2 regions of the Ferrimonas sp. YFM genome follow, and region 2 is predicted to be linked to the other one. Evidence: riboswitches for the same ligand, from Rfam matches in the RefSeq annotation. Region 2 holds a riboswitch; the other holds the start of a gene.
What was found. A riboswitch is a leader RNA that binds a small molecule or an ion and turns the genes downstream of it on or off. The one in region 2 is predicted to bind lysine.
Positions count from the first base shown of each region.

Region 1: it holds a riboswitch for lysine, as region 2 does, so the genes downstream of both, lysC (lysine-sensitive aspartokinase 3) here and QUE41_RS16835 (Na+/H+ antiporter NhaC family protein) in region 2, are expected to answer to the same signal.

Region 1 covers NZ_AP027368.1:3,848,495-3,856,403, forward strand. Annotated here, with positions in the region: gene QUE41_RS17745 (S8 family serine peptidase) at 1-1,597, shown strand, start outside; gene lysC (lysine-sensitive aspartokinase 3) at 1,666-3,036, opposite strand; lysine riboswitch at 3,099-3,275, opposite strand; gene arcA (two-component system response regulator ArcA) at 3,787-4,506, shown strand; gene QUE41_RS17760 (Hpt domain-containing protein) at 4,558-4,920, opposite strand; gene QUE41_RS17765 (SPOR domain-containing protein) at 5,073-7,909, shown strand, end outside.
Region 2 covers NZ_AP027368.1:3,647,196-3,655,104, reverse strand. Annotated here, with positions in the region: gene QUE41_RS16850 (H-NS histone family protein) at 11-409, opposite strand; gene QUE41_RS16845 (electron transfer flavoprotein subunit beta/FixA family protein) at 721-1,470, shown strand; gene QUE41_RS16840 (electron transfer flavoprotein subunit alpha/FixB family protein) at 1,470-2,396, shown strand; lysine riboswitch at 2,486-2,683, shown strand; gene QUE41_RS16835 (Na+/H+ antiporter NhaC family protein) at 2,773-4,356, shown strand; gene QUE41_RS16830 (thymidine kinase) at 4,493-5,071, shown strand; gene QUE41_RS16825 (LysR family transcriptional regulator) at 5,193-6,122, opposite strand; gene QUE41_RS16820 (acetoacetate--CoA ligase) at 6,455-7,909, opposite strand, start outside.

The DNA of each region.
Region 1 (7,909 bases), 200 kb from region 2:
AGGCACCACCTCGGATCAGTCGGTGAGCATCGATACCCACTTCGAAAACGCCGACTTCAGTGAAGACCAGCTGGTAACCATCACCGCCAAGCTGCCTCAGGGCACCTCTATGGTGGAAGATTCCGCCAAGCTGGACGGCGCCCGCGCCGCCACCACCAGCTACAACGTGGACGAAGACAACGGCACCATCACCTGGGCCGGTAACCTGGGCAAGCCTCAGGTGCTGATCAATAAGATCGACGGCGGCCTGGCCTACAGCCCCAGCGCCGCAGGCCGCCCGGCCGCCTGTTCCGGCAGCTGTGACGAGTCCGCCTTCAACCTGGATCTGTCGGTCGCTGACCTGAAGTTCAAGTACCTGGGTCAGGAGTACGACTATGTGACCGTGTCCACCAACGGCATCGTGCTGGTAGGCGGTGGCAACACCTCAGGCACCTGGCTGAACCGCCAGTTGCCCGACGCCAACCAACCGAACAACATCCTGGCGCCCTTCTGGACCGATCTGGATCTTAAGGGTGGCGATGCCGACACCGCCGGTGGCGGTAACGTCTACTGGAGCATCGTTGGTGCCTCCGGCCCCGACTGGCTGGTGGTTGAGTGGGCCGACGCCAAGGTGTACGGCGACAGCTCCGACAACAGCTACACCTTCCAGGTGTGGATCAGCCTGACCGAAGACGAAGCGGTTCTGTATCAGTACCTCAAGGTGGACAGCCTGCCTGCGGATCTGACCATCGGCGCCGAGAACAGCAACGCTTCTGCCGGTGTGAACCTGCACTTCGATGGTGCTGGCACCACCCCTGCAGCCGACGATCTGTACGGTGTATCCGGCCTGGCCGGTGGCAACATCGATTTCAGCTTCGACCTGATGCTGGATGAGACTGGCGCCGCGGCCGATGACAGCATCGCCGTCACCGAAGACGCCGCCATGGAGTTCACCGTGACCGACAACGACAGCGACAGCGCCACCAAGGTGGTTGAGCTGACCGCCGCTGCCGGTGGCATTGAGCAGATGGCCGTACGCCAGTTCAGCGTTGAGAGCACCGGTGACCTGACGCCAGCCATCAAGTCTGAGCCAGCCAACGGCACCCTGACCCTGGCGGACGACGGCACCTTCACCTACACCCCCAACAAGGACTTCAACGGCAGTGACAGCTTCAGCTACACCCTGACCGATGGTGACCTGCCTGCGGGTGAAGCCAAGGTGATGCTGAACGTTGCCGCGGTAAACGATGCCCCCGTGGTTGCCGAAACCACCGAGCTCTCCGGTGCCGCCCGCACCAACCTGTTCCTGGAACTGAGCAGCATCAGCAGCGACGTGGACGGAGACAGCCTCAGCTGGAGCGTTGAACAGACCGGTGGTGACGCCGTCTCCTTCAGCACCAACGGTGGCCGCGTCCAGTTCACCCTGCCCGCCGACGGCGCCGGCAAGCAAGCCACCTTCAGCGTGGTCGCCAGCGACGGTGAGCTTGAAAGCAACAAGGGCGAAGTGGTGATCACCATGACCAAAGCTCAGGGCGGAGACAGCGACTCCTCCAGCTTCGGCTTCCTGGCCCTGGCCCTCTCCGGCCTGGCGCTGCTGCGTCGCCGTAAGCTGGCCTAAGCCAAACCTGAACTGAAAAGGGGAGCCGTCTGGCTCCCCTTTTTTTGTCCCTCATACCGGCTTGCCGCTTAGGCTGGCAACAGACTCCGGTGCAGCCGCCTGACCACGGCCTCCCCCTCCTCCCCCTTCACCAGGAAGCAGAGATTATGGGCACTGGCGCCCTGGCAAATCATCCGCACATTGCTGCCTGACATCGCCTCCAGCACCTTGAGACCGATGCCTGCGGTATGGGCGATGTGATTGCCGATCACCGCCACCAGGGCCAGATCCTGCTCCACCTCCACCCGACACAGGGGAGAGAGCTCCTCCAGCAGGGCGTCGGAGATCAGTGCACGACCGCTGGAATCCGAGCCGGTCTGATCCAGAGTCAGGGCTACCGACACCTCGGAGGTGGTGATCAGATCCACTGAGATGCGGTGACGGGCGAGGATGGCAAACAGCTCCGCCAGGAAGCCCTGGGCATGGAGCATATTCAGGCTGTGGCAGGTCAGCAGGGTTTGCTGACGCCGCAGACTCAGGGCGCGAAACACCGGCTTACTGTCGCAGCGATTGCGAATCCAGGTACCGCCGTTCTCCGGCGCCCGGGTGGAACCGACAAACACGGAGGTGCCGCTGCGCACCGCCGGCAGTATGGTGGCCGGGTGCAGAACCTTGGAGCCAAAGGTGGCCATCTCTGCCGCCTCATTAAAACTCAGCTCCTCGATGGGGCGGGCGTCCGACACCACTCTGGGGTCACAACTGTAGATGCCGTCCACATCGGTCCAGATCGCCAGGGTCTGTGCCCCCAGCCCTTCCGCCATCAGGGCGGCGCTGAAGTCCGATCCACCCCGTCCCAGGGTGGTCACCCGTCCGGCACTGTCGCTGCCGATGAACCCCTGGGTCACCACCACCTGGGACGCCAGCAAGGGCGCCAGCTTCTCTGCGGCCAGCCGGCCAATGGCGCCGATCTCCGGTGTGGCACGGCCAAAGTGGTCATCGGTGCGCATCACCTGGCAGGCATCGAAGTTGCGGGCAGCCACCCCACGCTGACTGAGCAGTTGGGTCATCATCAGCGAGGAGCAGCGCTCCCCCATGGAGAGCAGCCTATCCATGGACTCGGCGCAGCCGGGCTGGTCACTCAGGGCCTTGGAGAGCCGGTCCATCTCGGTCAGGTAGCCATCGAGCTCGGCGGCAATGGTGGCGGGATTCTCCAGACGATCGAGCATGGCGTACTCGATGGCCGCCACCTCTCTCAGCAACAGCTGTCGGCGGGACTCGTCCAGATTGCCGGAGGCCAGCTCCACCAGGCGATTGGTCACGCCGGCGGCGGCACTGACCACCACCAGGCGAACAGAAGGATCCGACTGAATGATGTCGGCACAATGGTTCAGCGCCGTCAGGTCGGCCACTGAGGTTCCGCCGAACTTGGCGACGGTTAAGGTAGGTATAGGATTATTCATGACTTCGAACCTGTATCACTGTTCGAAGAGTCTGGATCGACAACACGCAGGGTACGGCGTAAGCGACCAGAAGCTCTCCACCACATCTTACGGTGACAGTCATGGGGATTCAGCCCCATCGACCGAAGGGGTGGCGATCGGCCGCCGGCCCCCTCTCGGCACTGCTCCCCCTGATTCCGTGTCTTAGAGGACCGACCCTCTCTCCGGAACTGCCTGGGCAGTGCACCTCTTCTGGCCCTGGGTTCAGCTTGCAGACAGGGAGTCTGGTTAAAACTAAACCTAAAGGGTTGCAGACACTAAACCTTAATGCAGTTTTAATGTCAAACGATTGAGTAAGTAATGTACCCCTTAAGCTCCCGTTACGGGAAGCCGGGTCACAGTTTTAACGGGCCCACCCCGCCACCGGGCCGTTACCGCCGGGGCACAATACTGTAATTCGTCTATCATTACAGACACCTTTAGGCGTTCGGTCTGACAGACCGAAACAAAAATCATCCGTGAGTTTCACAAAATGTGACACGGTCGGCAGAAATCGGATTCTGTTAACATTTGCGGATAACATTTGAGCCAAAATACGGTATTTTGGGAACTTCAAATGAACAGAGCGAATCCCAATTCGTCCTGCTCCCCCAATGCTGGCGCATCGGGCTATTACACGCCGAAAAGGAATTTGCATAGGCATTCTTGTCCCGAATGGAGAGTGACTCCGTTCAGGACGGTTGGTTTAAAATGGGCTTTAGGTAGCTGATCATGCAAAATCCACATATCTTGATTGTCGAGGACGAAGCCGTCACTCGAAACACACTGAAAAGTATTTTTGAAGCAGAAGGATACCTGGTATCCGAGGCCGTAGATGGCGACGAGATGCACGACGTGCTCAAGGCGCACAAGGTTAACCTGGTGATCATGGACATCAACCTGCCGGGTAAAAACGGCCTGCTGCTGGCTCGCGAACTGCGCGAGAACAACAACATCGCCCTGATGTTCCTCACCGGTCGTGACAACGAAGTTGATAAGATTCTCGGCCTGGAGATCGGTGCCGATGACTACATCACCAAGCCGTTCAACCCTCGGGAGCTGACCATCCGTGCCCGCAACCTGCTGAACCGCATCGTCAGTTCCAGCAAGGCACCGGAAGAGAAGCCTCAGGTGGAGCACTACCTGTTCAATGGCTGGTCCCTGGAGATCAACAGCCGTTCTCTGGTCAGCCCCAGTGGCGAACCCTTCAAGCTGCCTCGCAGTGAGTTCCGTGCCATGCTGCACTTCGTTGAGAACCCAGGCAAGATCCTCTCCCGTGCGGACCTGCTGATGAAGATGACCGGCCGTGAGCTCAAGCCCCACGACCGCACCGTGGATGTGACCATCCGTCGAATCCGCAAGCACTTCGAGAGCCACCCGGAGACTCCGGAGATCATCGCCACCATTCACGGCGAAGGTTACCGCTTCTGTGGCCAGCTGGAAAACCAGTAAGGCCCAGCCATAAAAAAAGCCGCTTTCCAGCGGCTTTTTTTGTGTCTCAGATTAACTGCGTTGGCTCAGGTACTGCTTGAGGCTGGCCACATCCTCTTCCAGGTGTCGCTCAATCTGCTGATACCACTGCTCATGACCCTCCTGCCACTGAGGCAGATCGCCACACTGGAGTTGCTGAGACAACTCCTGAATCCGTTTCAGGCCCACGGAGCCTGCGGCTCCCTTCAATTTATGGGCTTCGCTGCATAACAGAGGCTTGTCCTTGCTCTGCATGGCGGCGGCCATGGTTTGCAGATACTCGGGCGCCATCTGCTCAAACACCACCACACTCTTTAGCAGGGTCGCCGCGCCAATGGCAGCACAATAGGCATCCAGGGTCTGCAGATCCAGCGAAGCGGTACTTGCGTCCGTCATGCGTACACTCCATCTAACTCATCACATCCTAAGGGAAACAGGTTATCACAGAGGGACAATTTCACCATTGTAAATTATTGGTTTTACACCCATGAATCTGAATGAATGGTGCTATCATCGCCGGCAGTTATATACCGAACGTAGTTGGTTTGATGCGAGTTGTTAGCCTATTCCTGTCAGGGTTGCTGAGTTGTTACAGCGTTGGCGCCTTCACCCAAGAGATAGACCTTCCCAATCAGAATCTTCGGCCCTTCACCCTGCACGCCAGAGGGGTGCAGCTGACCGATCAGCTTCCGGTCTACCTCTACAGAGGAGAGCTGCTGTTGCCCCTGCAGGGGCTGGCCGCATCACTGGGCATCGACGTCAAGGTGGATCCCCAGGCGCTGACGGCCTCGGGCTGGATCCAGGGGGAGAACGCCAACCTGATGTTGGACCTCAATCAGGACAAAGCCAGGCGGGGACTCAAACAGATCACCGTGGACCCAGAGATGATCTGGGGGCGGGACAACCTGGATATCTACCTGACGCCGGAGTTCATTCAGCAACTGCTGCCTCTGACCCTCAACATTCAGAACCTGCGTCAGACCATCAACGCATCCGGGGTGATCCCCATGCCTGCGGTGGATCAGGCGATCACCCTGAATCAGGTCACCGCCGACCCCAATGAGCAGAAAGACCTGACCCAGACCAGTTTCGATCCTCAGCACCCCCACGACTACCAGATCTACACGCCGCCCCTGGTCTACCTGCAGGGAGAGGCTGACCTGGCCGGTGAAGATTATGTCACCGAAGACTACATGTTCAACCTGCTTGCCCAGGGTGACCTGGCCATGCACTCCTATGAGTTCAGCGCCGGCCGTACCCAGGGAGAGGATGAACGCTTCCGTCTGCGGGTCTCCCGGGATCTGGGGGATCTGAACGGGTGGATGCCCTTTCAGTTGGGCGGCTATCAGGTCGGGGATGTGCGCTACTTTGGAGACAACCTGATCCACGGCCAGATAGAGGGCCAGGGGGTGGTGTTTGGCAACGCCCAGCAGCGCGACCAGGCCAGGTTCGGCCGAACCGTCATCGAGGGCAACGCCCCCGAAGGCTGGTCGGTCAACCTCTACCGAAATGGCGCCCTGATGCGGGTCACCACCGCAGATCAGGACAACCACTACCAGTTCACCAACCTGCCCCTGGTGGAGGGATCCAACCTGTTCGAGCTGCACCTGTTCGGTCCCAATGGCGAATACCTGGTGAGGCGACGCACGGTTCACAGTGGCGGTGCCACCCTGGCGGCCGGCCAAGTAAGCTACTCCGGCTTCTATATAGACCAGACCAGCAACCTGTTCACCCACAAGAGCGACAGCGAGCTGGCCAGCCTGGGACTGCGGCGAGCCTATGACGCCAGAGTGGATTATGGCCTCACCGACAACCTCACCCTGGGAGTGGGGTACAGCCAACAGAGTGTTCGCGAGAACGGCGTCATAGAGAATCGGGACTACTTCAGCACCCGGGCCACCGGCTTCTTCGCCGACAGCACCTGGTTTGCCGAAGCCGCCATGGAGGCGGAAGGCGACAGTGCCTTCGCCCTGGGCTGGCAGACCCTGCTTGGCACAGATCACAGCCTGAGGCTGACCCACAACGATTTCGGTGAGTTTCAATCCAGTCGCAACAATCCCGGTGAACTGGTGGAGGTCCGCCGGGCGACCCGGTTTGAGATCGAAGGGGCCCTGCCCCAGGCCGGTGGCCTGCAATACCAGTTCGGCACCGCCTTCAGGGACACGGAGCTGGGCAGCGGCTTCCTGTTCAATAACCGCCTCAGTACCCAGGTCGCGGGGCTCAACCTGACCCATTATATGGCCTATGACACCAGCTTCGATGACGTGTCGCGCCGCCTGTCCGGACAACTGCTGTTTGACACGCCGATGCGGGACTGGAACCTCAGCGGCCATCTGAATTATCAGACCGGCGAAGGGATCGGGGAGGTACTGACCACCATGCGCTGGCGTCCCTGGCGCGGCGTCAACAACCAGACCCAGCTCTACTACCGGGATCCTCTGGACAGCAAGAGTCGTTTCGGCCTGGGTCACCGCTTCTCCCTCACCTGGCAATGGCTGACTGTGGGCCTGGAAGGAGAGGTGAACACCCGAGGTGACTGGCAGGTGCTGGCCACCAGCGCCGTCGCCCTCAACTATCAGGATGGACGCCTGAAAGGGGTGGACTACCGGCCTCAGCTGTCCGACATCCAGGTGCGGGTGTTCGAGGACATCAACAACAATGGACGCTTCGACCCCAGCGACCGCCCCCTGGCAGGCCTGCCTCTGTTGACGGCGCCAGGCCTGCCCCACTCCCCCAGTGATGATACCGGCCTGGTGAAATTGACCCAGGTTCCCTCCAATCAGCTATACCGCATCAGTGTGGAGCCTGAGTTTATGCCGTCAGATCTGGTGCTCAGGGATGGTCCGGCTCAGGCGATGCCGGTCACCGGCAAGCTGGTGGCCCTGGATCTGCCCCTGGTGCGACTGACCGATCTCGAAGGCCGGGTATTGCGGGGCAACAGCAACAAAGGGCTCTCCGGCATTCCCCTGGTACTCAAGGACCTCCATCGCCAGCCCCTGGCCACCCTGGTTACCGGTCCCAGGGGCGAATACCGCTTCGACGACATTAAGCCAGGCTACTATCTGCTTCAGCCGGACCCGACGATCCTGGATGCCCAGGGTGTGCTGATGGAGGAGCCCCTCTACCCGGTGGCGATCTCCGGCAAGCCCCTGGATCACCAGCGCCAGGACATCAAGGTGGGGTATGTTGAGCAGGCCGCCCTGATGAAGCGTTTGGGCCAGGCGCCGGTTCAGCCCCAGGCCCCCACTCCCAAGGCACAGGTGCCCAAACCCCGGCCCAGTGGCGTAATGGCCATGGACCCCAAGGAGTATACTCTGCAGCTGGCCGCCAGCCGCCGCTCCTGGGATCTCACCAGCCTCAAGAAACGCCACCCCTCGTTGTCGCT
Region 2 (7,909 bases):
AAACTGTAGTTTATTGCTCGATCAGGAACTCTTCCAGAGAGTGGCCTTGGTCCAGCTTTTCCTTGATTGCCTTAGGAGTACGGCCTTGACCGGTCCAGGTAATCATCTCGCCATCTACTTCAATTTGGTATTTGGCAGGGCGAGGAGCACGCTTGCGACGAGGAGCAGCACCTTCCAGTGCATTCAGCTCGTCAACACTAATACCGTCTTCGGCCAGTTGCTTACGAATTGCTTCAATTTTCGCCAGACGCTCAGCTTGAGCGGCTTCTTCAGCCTCAGCTTCCGCTTCGCGCTCATCAGCAATCTTTTGAAGTTTAGCAATTACGTCTTTCAGTTCATCCAGCTCCAGCTCTTTAACTTGAGCCTTCAAGCGGCGACCGTGAGTCAAAATTTCGAGGAAATCAGCCATCGTTGAATCAACCTAAATATGAGTGTGTATATAGATCAGTGTTTAGACTAGCATGCAAAATATTACTTGTCTGCAAAATATTCCGATTAATTTAGCGATTAAATAGAGTTTTGCATTCCCAAATGATGACATTTTACTTTTGTTAAAGTTCATCTTCCTTTTTAAAAGTCATCTGAAACTCTCCTGAGCCGGATTCGCCGTCGCCTGGGGGCCTTGCGACCTTGGTTCAGGTTGACGTTAACGTCAACAGTAATTAGAGTGGTGAGCAGTGTTAGGCAAAGTCGAATCCGGCGCTCAACAAAGGACGTACTATGAAGATTCTGGTTCCCATTAAGCGGGTGGTCGACCCCTATGTAAAAGTAAGGGTTAAGGCAGACGAGACCGATGTCGAGTTGGCCAATCTGAAGATGGCGATCAACCCCTTCTGCGAGATCGCAGTAGAGGAAGCGGTAAGGCTGAAGGAAAAAGGCCACGCTGATGAGATTATTGCAGTGTCTATTGGCCTCAAGGTGGCACAGGAACAGCTGCGCACTGCCATGGCGCTGGGTGCAGACAGGGGGATTCTGGTGGAGCATGATGATGCCCTGGAACCCCTCTCTGTCGCCAAGGTGCTTAAGGCGGTGATTGACAAGGAGCAGCCCTCTCTGGTGCTCTTCGGCAAACAGTCCATCGACGGTGACAACAACCAGACCGCTCAGATGACCGCGGCGCTGGCCGGTATGGGTCAGGCCACCTTTGCCTCCAGTGTGGACGTGGACGGCGATCAGATTAAGGTGGCCCGCGAAATTGACGGTGGTATCCAGACCCTGAGCCTGAAGCTGCCCGCCGTGGTGTCGGCGGATCTGCGTCTCAATGAACCCAGGTATGCTTCCCTGCCCAATATCATGAAAGCCAAGCGAAAGCCTCTGGATATCGTGACTGTGGCAGATTTTGAATTGCAGTTGGGGTCTCATCAGAAGACGTTGAAAGTGACCGCGCCCGCTGAGCGCAGCGGCGGCGTCATGGTGGGCTCAGTGGAAGAGCTGGTGGATAAGCTGAAGAATGAAGCGAAGGTGGTGTAATGGCGATCCTCATTATTGCAGAAGTAGATAAGCAGGGCCTGAGTGCCGATTGTGCCAAGGTGGTGGGTGCCGCATCGGCACTGGGGCAGGACCTTCATCTGCTGGTGGCCAGCGACAACGCCGCGACCGCCGCAGAGCAGGGCGCCAAGCTCGCCGGCATCACCAAGGTACTGGTGGCGGATAACGCGGCCTACGCCCACCAGATGGCGGAGCCTGTGGCCGACCTGGTGCTGGAACTGGCCGCTGATTACAGCCACATTCTGGCGGCAGCCAGCGCCAAGGGTAAGGATATGTTGCCCCGGGTTGCGGCCCTGCTGGACGTGGCACAGCACTCCGATGTCATTGCCATCGAGTCTGACGATACCTTCGTCCGTCCCATCTATGCGGGCAATGCCCTGGCGACGGTGCAGAGCCTGGATGAGAAGAAGGTACTGACCATCAGGACCAGTGCCTTCGATGCGGTGGCTGAGCAGGCACCGGCGGAAATTCATGCCCTGGACAGCGTCAAGTCGAGCGAGTTGACCCAGTTTGTCGGCGAGGAACTGGTTGAGTCCGAGCGCCCTGAACTGGGTGCGGCGCGGGTGGTGATCTCCGGAGGCCGTGGACTGGGCAGCGGTGAGAACTTTGCCCTGATCGAACAGCTGGCGGACAAGCTGGGTGCCGCCATCGGCGCATCCAGGGCAGCCGTAGACGCAGGCTTCGTGGCCAACGATCTGCAGGTGGGTCAGACAGGCAAGATCGTTGCCCCGGATCTCTACATCGCCGTGGGGATCTCCGGTGCCATTCAGCACCTGGCGGGGATGAAAGAGTCCAAGGTGATCGTGGCGATCAACAAGGACCCGGACGCGCCTATATTCCAGATTGCCGATTATGGCCTGGAAGCAGACCTGTTTGAGGCTGTTCCTAAGCTCACAGAACTGTTATAAATGTGATTTAACTCACATTATGGCGGCATCTGCCGGACAAGTGAGGGACACTTGCGGTTAGAATGCCGCCTTCGCTTTTTGCGAGTACCGATTTAGGTAGAGGCGCATCGCCTATCAGTACGCCGGTCGAGGTTGATACCCGACGACGCCGGTGGAAAGGAGTCGATGCCGAAGTGGGCAGGGCATCATCCCTGGCCGCTGGGGCTGCTTTTAACAGGAGCAGCACTGCCATAGTAAATTCCGAGAGGAGCTCGGATGCTTTTTTACTATGGAGCGCTACTGAAAGGACGGTGGGTTTCTATTCTCTGCATATCCCTCCCTCGACGCACAGTCGTGTCAGTTGCCTCCATCGCTAATCCACAACGATAAGATAACGATGGCCTTAATTAGTTACGCCGATTCGGCACTCTCTCTTCTGCCTCCCCTGGTTGCCATTGGGATGGCGATCATGACCCGCAAGGTGTTGCTCTCCCTCGGGCTGGGTATTCTGCTGGGCACCCTGATGCTGGTGGACTTTGCGCCCATGACGGCGCTGTCCGAGCTCTCCGGCCGGGCCCTGACCCTGGTGTGGGACGATGGCGCGCCTGCCGCCTGGAACCTCTACACCCTGGGATTTCTGGTGTTGCTGGGGATCATGACCGCCCTGATCTCCGTCTCCGGCGCGACCCGGGCCTTTGCCGCCTGGGCCCGCAAGCGGATTCGCTCCGGGCGGGATGCCAAGCTGATGACCATGGCGCTGGGCGTGGTGATTTTCATCGATGACTACTTCAATACCCTGGTGGTGGGCTCCGTGGCCCGGCCGGTGACCGATCATTACAAGGTGTCCCGGGAGAAGCTGGCCTACTGCATCGACTCCACCTCGGCGCCCATCTGCGTGATCTCCCCCATCTCCTCCTGGGGAGCGTACATCATCGCCCTGATCGGTGGCCTGCTCACCACCCACGGCATGACGGAGATCGGCTACCTGAGTGCCTTTATTCAGATGGTGCCCATGAACTTCTACGCCATCTTCGCCTTCCTGCTGCTGCTGGCGGTGGTCTACTTTGGCCTGGACTTCGGTGCCCTGGCCCGGGCCGAGCAGCGTGCCCGTGCCGGTCAGTTGTGGGAGGAGTCCCGCGGCGTGCCCCCCGGTGAGGAGCTGGATCTGCCGGAAGCGGACAACGGTCGGGTGGCCGGGCTGGTGGCGCCCATCGGCTTTTTGATCGCCATCACCGTCGCCCTGATGCTGTTCTCCGGTAATCAGGCCCTGGCCGCCGACGGTAAAGCCTTCAGCCTGATCGGCGCCTTCGAAAACACCGATGTGGCCTGGTCCCTGTTCTACTCCGGCCTGGCCGGGGTGATCTTCACCCTGATGTTCAGCCTGATGCAGGGTGTGCCCGTGGGCTATATGGTGAAGGCGGTGATCAGCGGCACCAAGTCGATGTTGCCTGCTATTTATATCCTGCTGTTTGCCTGGACCATTGCCGGTATCATCAGCGATCTCAACACCGGTGAGTACATGGCCTCCCTGGCCCAGGGCAACCTGCCCGCCTGGTCTTTGCCGGCGCTGCTGTTTGTCCTCAGCGGGTTTGCCGCATTCGCCACCGGCACCAGCTGGGGCACCTTCGCCATCATGCTGCCCATCGCCGCCAATATGGCGGAAGCGGTGGATCTGGCACTGATGCTGCCCATGCTCTCCTCGGTGCTGGCCGGGGCGGTATTCGGTGATCACTGCTCGCCCATCTCAGATACCACCATCCTCTCCTCCACCGGAGCGGGTTGTCACCACATCGACCACGTCACCACTCAGTTGCCCTATGCGGTGCTGACGGCGGTGATCTCCCTGGCGGGCTACCTGGTGCTGGGGATGACCGGGTCGGTGGTGCTGGGCTTTGCCACGGCCACCCTGGGCCTGTTGCTGGTGGTCTTAGTGCTCAGACGCCTGTGCGCGCCGAACAGGACGACGGCGGTCACCGAGTAACGTTAAATGAGCCCCGCTTAGCGGGGCTTTCTTTATGCAGAGAGCGTCGAGCCGGCGCACAGTTTCAGGCGGTTAACTCTGGTCCGGATCCGGCCTTTTGGTTAGACTGTCCGAGAATTTTTCAGGGGGAAGAATTTTGGCTCAACTCTACTTCTACTATTCGGCCATGAATGCCGGAAAATCCACCTCTTTGCTGCAGTCCGCTTATAACTATCGCGAGCGCGGCATGGAGGTGCTGGTGATGACCGCCGGTCTGGATGATCGCTACGGGGTGGGCAAGGTGACCTCCCGTATCGGCCTCTCTTCAGATGCGCTGATCTACCGTCGTGAGGATGATCTCCTGACCATGGTTCTGGAGCGCAATGAGCAGCAGCAGGTCAACTGCCTGTTGGTTGATGAGTGTCAGTTCCTCACCAAGGAGCAGGTACGTCAATTGACCTATCTGGTGGACAAGATGGATATCCCGGTACTCTGTTACGGCCTGCGTACCGATTTTCAGGGTGAGCTGTTCGAGGGCTCCCATTACCTGTTGGCCTGGGCGGACAAGCTGGTGGAGCTGAAAACCATTTGCCACTGTGGCCGCAAGGCCAACATGGTGGTCCGCATGGATGGGGAAGGCAAGCCGGTTCGCAATGGCGATCAGGTGCATATCGGTGGCAATGACAGCTATGTTTCCATGTGCCGGACCCACTACCGGGAACTGGCCTGGGACTGAGCATCAGACGCAATGAGATACGGCAGCTTCGGCTGCTGTTTCTTTTTCTGCTGCTTGCTGAGAGAGAATAAAGTGGCGGTGTTTCGGGAGGGGAGGGCAGGAGTCCTTTCCTGCGGAGAGATCAGCGAATCTTGCTAAGGGTCTCTTTGACCTGATCACGCAGCCAACGGTTGGCCTTGCTGTCTTCCATCTTCTTCAGGTAGGTCAGGTACAGAGGCACCTTGGGGATGTCGAAGGAGGTCTTGACCTCGGCCAGATCGAATTGACGGCCATACTTCTCCCACAGCCAGCGTGACACTGTGACCAGTGAGTCGCTCTCCTGAGCCATCATCATGGCATTGAAAGGGTTGTTGGTGTCCAGGAACACCTCACGCTCATCCACATAGCCCAGGTTCAGGGCGTTACCCATCTTGTAACCGATCTGGCCCACGGCGTAACGGACGTGACGCTGGGACAGGTAGGTGTCCATGTCGATCACCTCTTTGGTGAGCGGGTTGTTTCTGCAGCCCAGGACCACCATCTCCTCCTCCAGCAGCTTCTCCTGAATGATGGACTTCATGTCCACTTTCAGGGCCACCAGGCAGAGATCGTTGTTGTCGATCTGCAGGCTGTCGATGATCTTGGATTCCTCTTCAACCAGGTTGTTGACGGTGATCTTCAACTGGTTGTTGAAGGTCTCAACCCGGCGTGCCAGGGGGTGAAGCACGATGAGGTCCAGGATGTGGTTGGCGGCGATGCGGAAGCGACGCTTGCTGTTGGCGGCGTCGAAGTCGCTCAGGCTTTCCACGCCGTCCTGGAGCAGGTCCAGGGCGGAGTTGACGTAGCCATAGAGTTCCATGGCGAAGTCGGTAGGCTCCAGACCGTTGCTGGTACGGGTGAACAGGGGATGGCTGAAATATTTACTCAGCTTGGACAGTGACTGGCTGACTGCGCTTGGGGTTACGGAAAGCTTGCGAGCGGCCTTGCTCAAGCTCCCGGTAAAGACCACGGCGCGGAAGACGATCAGCAGCCGTATATCGATGGAATCAAAGTCCCGCATTAAAACTGGCATGGCACCTTCCGAGTTAAAAAAACTAATTTCGTCTTGTTAGTGAATCTTAGTCAAATTTTGATAACTATCTGGGCGCGGAATCTAACATGCGGTAACGAATTTGCGCAATAGATCAGCTTAGGTAGCAGTTCACACTTTTCATTTGCAACTTTAAGCGGTTGATTTAAGAGGGGCTTTATCAGATGTTTTTATTAAAAAAGCATTTTAAGTTATGATTGCTTTACCCCCTAATTTTGTTCATTTTGAGCTTAACTAAGTGTGTAAGTTTTTGATGGTAATAGGAAAAGTGCGGCCATCCCTGTTAAGTTCAGGTAATGGCCGCGTTTTTGGTGTTAACTGGTCAGATCTGGGATGTTGACGAACTGTTTCAGTGAGTCCGGGTTGGCGAGGGCGTCGGTGTTGTTGACCGCCTCTCCATGCACCACTTTTCGCACTGCCAGCTCCACCAGCTTGCCAGACAAAGTTTTGGGCAGTTCTGACACCTGGACGATCTTCGCCGGCACATGACGGGGGGTGGTGTTGGCGCGGATGGTGCGGCAAATGGTGTGCTTCAGCGTGTCGTCCAACTGTAATCCACTCTTAAGCACCACGAACAACACCACTCGAACGTCATCCTGCCACTGCTGACCTATGGCCAGACTCTCCAGTACCTGCTCCACCTTTTCCACCTGGCGGTAGATCTCCGCGGTGCCGATGCGCACCCCGCCGGGATTGAGCACCGCATCGCTGCGACCATGGATGATGAGGCCCCCTTGTGGGGTGGTTTCGGCGTAGTCGCCATGGGCCCAGACATTGTCGAAGCGGGCGAAGTAGGCATCGTGATAGCGAGTGCCGTCCTCGTCCCCCCAGAAGCCCACAGGCATAGAAGGGAAGGGAGCGGTGCACACCAACTCGCCCTTTTCACCCTGGAGTGCCTGTCCCTGCTCGTCAAACACCTGGACCTTCATCCCCAACCCCAGGCACTGAAGCTGTCCCCGGTAGACCGGCTTGGCCGGGTTCCCCAGGGCAAAGCAGGAGACGATGTCGGTACCGCCCGAGATGGAACTGAGGCACAGCTCCTGCTTTATCTCCTTATAGATAAAGTCGAAGCCTTCATGGGCCAGGGGAGAACCGGTAGACAGCAGGGCCTTGAGGTTGTCCAGCCTGTGGTGACGGGCGGGGAAGTACTCCGCCTTCTCCAGGGCGGCTATATACTTGGCACTGGTGCCAAAGATGCTCACCTCCTCCTGCTCGGTCAGTTGCCACAGCACTTCGGGACCCGGGGCGAAGGGACTGCCGTCGTACAGCACCAGAGTGGCGCCCACCGCCAGGCCGCTGACCAGCCAGTTCCACATCATCCAGCCGCAGGTGGTGAAGTAGAACAGCACATCCTCCCGGTGCAGGTCGGTGTGCAGCCGGTGCTCCTTGAGGTGTTGCAGCAGGGTGCCGCCGGCGCCGTGGACGATGCACTTGGGTTTGCCTGTGGTGCCGGAGGAGTAGAGTACATACAGAGGGTGGTCGAAGGGCAGGGGCTCAAACTTCAGCGAGCGGGCCTCGTTGTCCAGGGCCTGACTCCAGGCCAGGGCCAACGGGGAGTCCACTTCTGCGGTGTTATCGAAGGCGGGCACCACGATGAGTTGCTCCAGGGAGTCGATGGCCTCGGCTATCTGGGTCAGTTTGTCGCTGCAGTCGATCACCTTGCCGTTGTAGCGGTAGCCGCTGGCGCCGATGAGGACCTTGGGACGGATCTGGCCGAATCGGTCCAGTACGCCGTTGAAGCCGAAGTCCGGTGAGCAGGAGCTGAAGGT